DNA from 3 places in the Dactylosporangium sp. NPDC006015 genome. Region 2 is predicted to be linked to each of the others. Evidence: riboswitches for the same ligand, from Rfam matches in the RefSeq annotation. Region 2 holds a riboswitch; each other region holds the start of a gene.
The links. Region 2 has a riboswitch for cobalamin ahead of ABZ321_RS29880 (CbtB domain-containing protein). Riboswitches for the same ligand answer to the same signal wherever they lie in the genome.
Positions count from the first base shown of each region.

Region 1: it holds a riboswitch for cobalamin, as region 2 does, so the genes downstream of both, metE (5-methyltetrahydropteroyltriglutamate--homocysteine S-methyltransferase) here and ABZ321_RS29880 (CbtB domain-containing protein) in region 2, are expected to answer to the same signal.
Region 3: it holds a riboswitch for cobalamin, as region 2 does, so the genes downstream of both, ABZ321_RS26980 (ribonucleoside-diphosphate reductase subunit alpha) here and ABZ321_RS29880 (CbtB domain-containing protein) in region 2, are expected to answer to the same signal.

Region 1 covers NZ_JBEXUD010000015.1:119,000-122,263, reverse strand. Annotated here, with positions in the region: gene metE (5-methyltetrahydropteroyltriglutamate--homocysteine S-methyltransferase) at 1-1,301, opposite strand, end outside; cobalamin riboswitch at 1,432-1,654, opposite strand; gene ABZ321_RS26650 (DUF4437 domain-containing protein) at 1,691-2,584, opposite strand; gene ABZ321_RS26645 (TetR/AcrR family transcriptional regulator C-terminal ligand-binding domain-containing protein) at 2,668-3,225, shown strand; gene ABZ321_RS26640 (arylmalonate decarboxylase) at 3,222-3,264, shown strand, end outside.
Region 2 covers NZ_JBEXUD010000018.1:150,320-153,583, forward strand. Annotated here, with positions in the region: gene ABZ321_RS29870 (helix-turn-helix transcriptional regulator) at 16-597, shown strand; gene ABZ321_RS29875 (CbtA family protein) at 641-1,372, opposite strand; gene ABZ321_RS29880 (CbtB domain-containing protein) at 1,387-1,602, opposite strand; cobalamin riboswitch at 1,639-1,770, opposite strand; gene ABZ321_RS29885 (hypothetical protein) at 1,851-2,897, opposite strand; gene ABZ321_RS29890 (hypothetical protein) at 2,998-3,264, shown strand, end outside.
Region 3 covers NZ_JBEXUD010000015.1:191,855-195,118, forward strand. Annotated here, with positions in the region: gene ABZ321_RS26975 (beta-L-arabinofuranosidase domain-containing protein) at 1-1,437, opposite strand, end outside; cobalamin riboswitch at 1,711-1,928, shown strand; gene ABZ321_RS26980 (ribonucleoside-diphosphate reductase subunit alpha) at 2,103-3,264, shown strand, end outside.

The sequences.
Region 1 (3,264 bases), on a different contig from region 2:
CCGCGCAGCTCGGCGGTCTGCGGAAACGAGCCGATCGTGGTCGTCGGCAGGTCGGGCAGCCCGAGCAGTTCCTGCTGGCGGGCGGCGCGGGCGGTGGAGTCGCCGCGCCGCCGGTCGGCGGCGGTGAGGGCGGCGAGCCGGGCGCGCACCTCGTCGTGCCGCCACGCCGCCGGGGGCGGGGGCAGCGGCGCGGGCAGGTGGGCCGTGCCGTCGCGCAGCGCGCGGCCGAGGAGCACGACCTCGTCGACCTTCTGCCGCGCGAACGCGAGCCGCTCGTGCAGGCCCGGGTCGAGGCGGGTCTCGACGGACAGGTCCACCGGCACGTGCAGCAGCGAGCAGGACGTGGACACCGCCACGTGGTCGGCCAGGCCGGCGACGACCGCCCCGGCGGCGACCGCGGCGCGCAGGTCGGTGCGCCAGACGTTGTGGCCGTCGACGAGCCCCGCGACGATCGTCCTGCCGCCCAGGGGTCCGGCGGCCGCGAGCCGGTCGAGGTTGCCGGGGCCGGCGACGAGATCGAGGCCGATCGCCTCGACCGGCGTGTCCAGCAGGGCCGGCAGGGCGTCGCCGATCTCGCCGAAGTACGTGGCGACGAAGAGTTTCGGCCGGGCCCTGAGCGCGCCGAGCCGGGAGTAGGCGCGGCGCAGCGCGTCGATCTCGTCCGGGCCGCGGTCGGTGGCGTAGGCGGGCTCGTCCAGCTGCACCCACGAGACACCCGCATCCGCGAGGGCGGCGAGGATCTCGGCGTAGACGCCGACCAGGTCGTCGAGCCGGGCGAACGGGTCGTCGCCCTTGGCCAGCAGCAGGAACGTGGCCGGTCCGACCAGCACCGGCCGGGTCTCGAGGCCCAGGGCGCGGGCCTCGGCGTGCTCCCGCAGCGCCTTGGCCGGGTCGGCGGCGAAGACGGTGTCGGGTCCGATCTCGGGCACCAGGTAGTGGTAGTTGGTGCCGAACCACTTCGTCAGTTCGAGCGCCGGCTCGGCGTCCACGCCGCGGGCCATGGCGAAGTACGTGTCGAGCTTCGACAGCCCGAGCGCGGTGAACCGCGTGGGTGTCGCCCCGACCGCGACGGCGGTGTCGAGGACGTGGTCGTAGTAGGAGAACGTGTTCGACGGGATCGCCGCGAGGCGGGCGTTGCGCAGCGTCTGCCACACGTCGGCGCGCAGCGTCGCCGCCGTGCGCTCCAGGGTGTCCTCGTCGATGGTGCCGGCCCAGTAGGCCTCGACGGCCCGCTTCAGCTCGCGGTTCCCGCCGATGCGCGGGTAGCCGAGCACGGTGCTCAGCCCGAATGTGGTGCTCATGTGTCCCCTCGGTGCACAGTCACGACGGCCGGACTGGCACGGGGGGACGCCACCGGCCGCGCGGCGGCGCGCCGCGTGGGCCGGTCGATGGCGTCGGCCGTCCCGCGCGGCCTCCGACCACCGCACGCCGGGCGGCGCGCGGTGCGCTGGCAGGTCTTCGGACTCGCGGGCGTGACCCTGGATGTCGTCCAGGGTCGCCTACTGGCCGTCGCTTCCCAGGCCTCGCGGCCCAGTGCTCAATGACGGCGGTCGTTCCCACTCACCGCTGCGGGGCAGTCCCGGATTCGCACCGGATTCCCTGTTGCCACGGCCGGTCCCGGGGGACCGGCCGAACCAGCTGCACTCATCACCATACATACGCACCGCCGCGGGAGCGGGTGTCGGCTGCGTCACTGGTGCGTGGGGTCGCTCCAGCGGCCGATGCTGCGGGAGCGGACCGGCTCGATGAACCGCGGCGCGGCGCTGTGCGGGAAGCCCTCGCCCCAGTTGGTGGCGTCGCCGTGCATCTGCACGCGGGCGTTGTCGGTATACCAGTCGACGAGGTCCGCGTCGGAGCGCACGATCCACGTGCAGCCGGCCTCGGCGTCGGCGGTGAAGTCGCCGTGGCGGATCAGCGGCGGGCGCCAGAAGTACGTGCCGGGCCACATCTTGCCGAAGTTGTAGTCGAAGCCGCCGTCGAGGCAGTACGCCTCCTCGGAGCACGGGTGGTGTGCGAGCGGCACCTCCCGCCAGCCGGGCTTGGCCTTGATGAGCCGGGTGTAGAAGCCGGTCTTCTCGTCGCGGTGCAGCAGCTTGATGAACAGGCCCGGCACCGGCGTGCCGCCGAGGTCGAAGCGCATCGGGGAGCCGTCCTTGACGTCGATCCACGGCATCCGGGCGCTGTCGAGCACGACGAGCTTCTGGTCGGGCCGCACGGTTTCACGGTCCTTGGTCTCAGGGTGGAAGTGCCAGTCGCCGTACTCGCGGAACAGCAGGATCTCCGTGCCGGCCGCCGCCTTGACCGGCGGGGTCCACACACCGGCGGGCGCGGTCCAGTAGCCCTCCGGCCCGAGGACGGTGTCGCCGATGACGACCTCGCCGGACAGCACGAACCATTCGGTGTCCGCGTCGTGTACGCCGGCCGGCCGCGACCAGTCGCCGGTGAAGCGGACCTTCAGCGAGGCCGACCCGTCCTCCTCGTCGTAGCTGAGGTTGCGCTGCTCGGCGGTGCCGGTGGCGTGCTGGAACTCGGCGAGGTGCCAGATCAGGTCACGCTCGTCGACGATCTCCACGTGCGGGCGCATGGGTGCCTCCAGGCTCGGCAGCAGTTTCCGGTGCGGAATGTATCGCTTAATAGTTTCGCGTACAAGGTGTACCGTCAACGCTCGTGACCCGACCTGGCCGACCCGCCGGCCCCACCTCCGACACCGAGACCGTCGTGCTGACCGCGGCCCTGGAGCTGCTGCTGGCCGAGGGTGCGGCGGCGCTGACCGCGCAGCGGCTGCACCAGGTCACCGGCGTGTCCCGGTCGACCATCTACCGGCACTGGCCCACGCCCGGCGCGGTGCTCGCCGCGCTGATCGACGTCGCGCCGCTGCCGCCCGGCGCGCCGACCGGCGAGCCGGCGCAGGACCTGCACGCCGCCGTCGACCAGCTGTGCGACCGGCTCCGCGACCGGCCCGTCGGCGCGTTCCTGCAGGCCCTCGTCGTTGCCGCCGCCTCCGACCCGGCGGCGGTGCCGCTGCGCCAGCGGTACGTCACCGACCTCCTGGCGCCGTTCCACACCGTGCTGCGCGCCGCGGGCGCCCCGGTGAAGGACCGCGAGGACGCGGTCGCCGCGATCGTCTCGCCGCTCCTGCTCGACGCGCTGCTGCTGGACCGCCCCGCCGCCCGCGCGCGGGCACACCGCATGGTCTCCGTCGTCTGTCAGGAGTTGAGCGCATGACCAACGCCGTCGGGCCGCGCGCCGTCTTCGGCATCATCG
Region 2 (3,264 bases):
TGCGAAGATTGCAAAATGGACGCCGAGGTGGAGCGGCTCATCGACGGGATCGGGCCGCGGCTGCGGGAGCTGCGCCGCAGGCGGGGGCTGACCCTCGAGGCGCTGTCGGCGCGGACCGGCATCTCCGTCAGCGGACTGTCGCGGCTGGAGTCCGGGAAGCGCCGCCCCACGCTGGACCTGCTGCTGCCGCTGGCCCAGGCGCATCAGGTGGCCCTCGACCAGTTGGTGGGGGCACCGGCGACGGGGGATCCCCGCGTACACCTGAAGCCCCAGCGAAACCGGAGCGGCAGCGTGGTCGTCGCGCTGACTCGCTACCCGGGACCGGTGCGGGTGTTCAAGCAGGTGCTCGAACCGGGCGAGCCCAGGCTGGTCACCCACGAGGGCTACGAGTGGCTGTACGTCCTCGCCGGCGAGCTGCGGCTCATCCTCGGCGAGCAGGAGCTGACGCTGCGGCCGGGGGAGGTCGCCGAGTTCGAGACCCGCACGCCGCACTGGTTCGGCCCCGCCGGCGAGCACACCGTCGAGGTCCTGCACATGTTCGGGCCCCAGGGGGAGAAGGCGCGGGTGCGTGCGAGACCCCGCTCCGGGAAACAATGAAGGCGGCGGGGCAACGCCCCACCGCCTTCAGGAAACGAACCGGTCAGACCGCGACCGGGTGCGCGTCGGCCACGACCGGGCGCTGGCTGCGCTCGGTGAGGTAGCCGAACAGCAGGCCGAGCGTGGCCCAGGTGACCGCCTGGGTGCCGAGCGACGCGAGCCGGAACTGCCACAGCAGCACCGGGGAGAAGCCGTCGGGCACCTCGTTGACCGCGGGCAGCAGCGCGATCGCGACACCCACGACGGCCGCGGCGCCGACGACCGCGAGGATCGTCGCGTTCCACGTGCCGAAGCGCGGCTGCAGCGACCGGCTGACGACGATCGCGCCGAGCACGGCGGCGACCCCGATGACGATCATCAGGAAGTACAGGCCGGTCCGCTGCTGCAGCGTGTCGGGGTTGCCGGTCGCGGGCGGGTTGGCCGGGTACTTCAGGAACGGCACGAGCGCCACCCCGACGAACCCGGCGAGGGCGACGACCGCGGCCGTGGCGCGGGCGCTGATCCGGCCGATGCGCCCGAGCGTGACCGCGACCGCGATGGCGAACAGGCCGCCGATGGCGACGCCGTACACGACCGAGGCGGTGGCCAGGCCGAGCGTGCTCTGCACGGTCCGGCTGACCGGCCCGTGCTCATGGTCGGTGGCGTGGACCTCTTCGAACGCGATCGCGTCGTTGATCGGGCCCTCGCCGAACAGGTAGGCGAACAGGAACGCGGCGACACCGGCGACCAGGCCGGTGATCATGCCGCGGACCAGGAGCGTCCGGGCACTCAACATTCTGGCGCCCCGGCTCAGTGGCAGGGGAAGCCGAGCAGGTGCCGGCCGTCGTGGACGAACTCGTGCACCGTCGAACCCGAGACGACCGAGGTGATGCCCTGCTCGGCGCCGACGAAGTAGAGCAGGACGACGGCGAGGACGACGCCGAACGTGGCCCACGGCAGGATCTGCCGCAGCGGGATCGGGGCCGGTGCGGTGGCCGGGGTGGGAAGAGCCGAGATCGATGCCATGATGCAGCCTCCTGCGGGATTTCGCGTCCCATCGAGCGTTGTCGTGACCGTGCCCGGGTCTGACTCCCACCTGCGTGGTTACAGCGGCGCGACCGTGCCGGGCTTGCACCGGCTTCCGTTCACTGTCACGTGTATGTTTCGGACGGTACGGACGCGGTTCCGGCGTGTCAATCGGACAGCGCCTCCGTCAACCCGCCGGTGGGCGCCGCACCGCTGGTCAGCGCGGCCGGCGCCCGGGGGCGAGGTGATCAAGTTCTCGGCGGGGTGAGGGCGACGAGGTCGGTGCCGACCTTGTGCAGTCCGTCGAGCCGCCGGTCGAGGGACGCGCCGCTCGGGCTGAGGAACTCGGCGTACTTCGCCCAGACGGACCTGCCGTTCGCCATGAACGCCCACGGGTAGTGCTTGTCGGCGGCGGCGACGACCTGCGGGCCGTGGTCCGCCCACTGCGGGTCGGTGCCGCCGGTCAGCCGCGCGCCCTCCTTCTCCTTCGGCTGCACCGACAGGCTCGGCACCTCACCCGGCAGGGCGAGCACCAGCGCGGTGTGCCGGTTGTCCTTCTCGGTGAAGTCGAACACGTAGAACGCGCGGTCGCGGTACGTGCCGCTGACGACGGCGCCCGCGGACGGCTGCGACTGCGACCAGCCGAGCCGCTGCGCGAGCGTGGGGTCGGAGTGTTCGAAGGCGTAGCCGCGCCGCTTCGCCCACCGCTTCCGGCCGATCCGCGTCCGCACCGACGACACGAACCCGGCGCCCGAGATCAGGCAGATCAGCGTGCCGCCGCCGCCCGCGATCCACGCGCCGGTCCCGCCGTCGGTGAAGGCCGTGTCCCACCCGAGCACAGCGGTCACGCCGGTGACGACGAAGATGAAGAAGCGGGTCTGGTACGGGGCGATCGCCGCCTGCGGCTCGTCGGCGCCGTACCGGATCACCTCGATCAGCGAGAGCACGAAGTACAGCAGCGTCAGCCCGCCGATCAGCAGCGCCGCGGTGCCGGCGATCCGCCACGCCCGGTCCCGGCCGGCGAGCTTCTCCGGGGAGTTCTGTCTCGCGTGCCGGTCGACCATCGTCTGGTAGGAGCCGCCCTCGTCGCCGCTGCCGCCGAAGACCAGGCACGTGTCGCGCGGCCGCATCGTCTTGCCGTCGCAGGTCGGCGTGTAGTCCGCGATGCGCTGCGCCGACTCCTGCTGCCGCTGCGCGGCCGTGCTCGTGCCGGCCGCCACCATCTGCCATCCGGCCAGCAGGAAGACGCCTGCCAGGACGATCCGGACGAGTAACCCCGTGTGCCGTCGCTTCACGCCGGCATGTATAGCAGCCGATGCCTGGCCGCTGCTGCCCCGTGGCCCGGGATGCGTGATGACCGCTGCCGGGATCGAGGCGTCACGATAGGCTCGGACCGTGGGCGTCATGATGGACTACTTCGCCGCGACCGAGCAGGAGCTGGCCGCCCTCGACCTCGATCTTGGCCCGGCCGGCAACGACTGGCCGTATGTCGACTGCAAGGGCTGGATCCTGGAGGTCGAGGAGTTCGCCGCGGAGATCGACGGGCGGGATCCGAGCGAGTTCGGCCGGGACGAGCCGCTGCGCGGCGCCGACGACCCGGAGTTCCTGGGCCCGTGGACGGTGCGGATCAACGCGGAGCTCGTCGACGCCCTCACCCGGCTG
Region 3 (3,264 bases), on a different contig from region 2:
GGTCTGCGTGACCGTGATCCCGCGCTGGCTCCAGGTGAGCACCGACGGCACGAACAGGTTCACCGTCAGCGTGGTGCCGTTGGAGAAGTAGATGGAGTCCATCAGCTTCGTGTTGGTCTCGACGCCGGTGCCCTGGCAGCACCAGAAGCTGTCGTAGTCGGTGCTCCACGTGCCGCCGCCCCACGCCGGGCCGACGCCGCGCCGGGCGCCCGCCTGCAGGCCGGTGAAGTAGGTGATGTGGCCGTGGCTGTCGGCGGGGTTCTGCGCGCCGATGAGATGGTTGAGCAGCGCCCGCTCGTAGAAGTCGAAGTAGGCGGCGTTGTTCGGGTCGAGCAGCCAGAGCTCTCTGGTGAGTTTCAGCATGTTGTACGTGTTGCACTGCTCGCACGTGTCGTTGGCCAGGTAGGAGGCGATGGCGTTGGGGGCGCGGAAGTGCTCCGCCTGGCTGTTGCCGCCGATGACGTACGTGTGGGCGTTGACGGTGATGTTCCAGGCGTTGACGGCGATGTCGCGGTACCGGGTGGTGCCGGTCGCCTTGTACTCGCGGGCGGCGCCGATCCACTTCGGCACCTGGGTGTTGGCGTGCAGCCCGTTGAGCTGGTCGGTGTTGGACGCGAGCGGGTTGAACACGGCCGCGTGGTCGAAGCGCTGGGCCGCGGTGAGCCAGCGCGCGTCGCCGGTCTGCTGGTACAGGTCGGTGAGGACCGCGTTCATGCCGCCGAACTCGACGCCCAGCGTGGTCTGCATCTGGCTCGCGCTGAGCCGGCCGGTGCGCCAGTCGGCCCAGCCCGCGAGGGCGAGGAGCACGTCACGCGCCTGGGTGCTGCCGATGTACCGCCACACGTCCAGCAGCCCGGCGAGGGTCTTGTGGATGCAGTACCAGGGGACGTTGCCGTTGCTGAGGGTGCCGGACTCCAGGGCGGTGAAGTCGGACTCCGGGAAGCCGGACAGGTAGCCGGTGCTGAAGCCGGCGGCGGCGTTGTTGGCCTGGCAGGCGGCCATCGCGGCGACCATGGCGTTGGCCTTGTCCCGGCAGGTGGTGTCGCCGAGCACGGCGTAGGCCTGGGCCCAGGCGGTCAGCAGGTGGCCCTGCATGTGGGTGCGGAACGGGAAGGTCGGCGCGTCCCAGCCGCCGGTCGCGGCGGCGCCGGCGGTGGACAGCCGGTGGTTGGCCCGGAAGTTGTAGACGAGCCGGTTGACGTCGACGAAGCGCAGGTAGGCCAGGGTCCGGTTCTGGTTGTCCAGGAAGCGGCCGGTGCTCAGCCGCACCTGCCCGAGGTCGAACGCGTAGGCCGAGACGCCGATGTCGGCGCGGGCCGGGGCGAGGGCGGCGCCCGCGGCGGTCGGGGCGCCGAGCAGGGGCGCGGCCGCCGAGGCGGCGGCGACGGCGCCGGTGGTCTGCAGCAGCCGGCGGCGGCTGACGCTGGGGTGAGGCATGGGGTTGATCCTTTCGACCGTGACGGCGGGCGTTGGATGTGTGAGCGTTAACATGCTTGTGCGACGCGTCCGCACCTCATGACTGGCGGGTGAAGTGAGCGCTAACATCGCGGCGGCATGACGAGACTGCCAGAGGAATCGGCAACCTTCAAGGGCACGGGCCGGGCACACGACACGTCGGCACGGCTGTCACGGGACAGCCGGCCGCGGAATGTGAAGATCACAACACGCCGCACCGACATGTGGTGTGTGCATTTTTCGGCGGCCCTAGATATGGTGCTCGACGCAGCTGGTTCGAGCCGGTCCCCCAGCGGGGCCGGGTCGAGGCAAGAGGGAACCCGGTGCGAGTCCGGGACTGCCCCGCAGCGGTGAGTGGGAACGACCGCCGTCGAGCACACTGGGCCATCCGGCCTGGGAAGTGACGGCCAGTAGGCGACCATCCGTGGTCACGCCCGCGAGTCCGAAGACCTGCCAGCGCGCCACGCACACCCCGTGCGTGGCGGCTTCGAGGCCGCGCGGGACGGCCGACGCCACCATGAACGGTTCACGGACGGGCGACCCGCCGTGCGCGCCGTTCGGCGTCCCCGCGACCTCGGATCCACTGGAACGAGCTCGCGAGGAGAGAGCCAGTGACGGTCACGACGGCGCAGCCACGCCGGCCTGCGATGCGGGTCCGGAACCGCGACGGCGACCTGGAGCCGGTCGACGTCGGCAAGATCGTCAAGGCGGTCGAGCGGTGGGTCGGCGGCCTCGACGAGGTTGACCCGCTGCGGGTGGCGACCAGGACGATCAGCGGCCTGTACGACGGCGCCACCACCGCGGAGCTGGACAAGCTGTCGATCCAGACCGCCGCCGAGCTCATCGGTGAGGAGCCGCAGTATTCGAGGCTCGCGGCGCGGCTGCTCGCCGCGTACGTCGGCAAGGAGGTCCGCGGGCAGGACGTGGCCGGCTTCAGCCAGTCGATCCGCCATGCCCACGGCCTGGGGCTGATCGGCGACGAGACGGCGGCGTTCGTGGCCCGCCACGCCCGCGAGCTCGACGACGCCGTCGACCCGGACGGTGACCTGCGGTTCGAGTACTTCGGGCTGCGGACGGTCGCCGACCGGTACCTGCTGCGCCACCCGACCAGCCGCCTCGTCGTGGAGACGCCGCAGTACTGGCTGCTGCGGGTGGCCTGCGGGCTGTCGCGGACGCCGTCCGAGGCGACCGGCTTCTACCGGCTCATGTCGTCCCTGGCGTACCTGCCGAGCTCGCCGACGCTGTTCAACTCCGGCACCCGGCACACCCAGATGTCCTCCTGCTTCCTGGTCGACTCGCCCCGCGACGAGCTCGACTCGATCTACGAGCGCTACCACCAGGTCGCGAAGCTGTCGAAGTTCTCCGGCGGCATCGGCATCTCCTGGACGCGGGTCCGCGGCCGGGGCGCGCTCATCCGCGGCACCAACGGCAGGTCCAACGGGATCGTGCCGTTCCTGAAGACCCTCGACGCCGGGGTCGCGGCGGTGAACCAGGGCGGCCGGCGCAAGGGTGCCGCGTGCGTGTACCTGGAGCCATGGCACCCGGACATCGAGGAGTTCCTGGAGCTGCGGGACAACACCGGCGAGGAGTCCCGGCGCACGCACAACCTGAACCTGGCCAACTGGATCCCGGACGAGTTCATGCGCCGGGTCGAGGCCGACGCCGACTGGTCGCTCATCGACCCGTCCGACGCGCCGGAGCTGCCCGACCTGCACGGCGAGGCGTTCGACGACGCCTACCGCGTCGCGGAGAAGCGGGCGGTCAGGACGGTCAAGGCCCGTGACCTGTACGCCCGGATGATGCGCACGC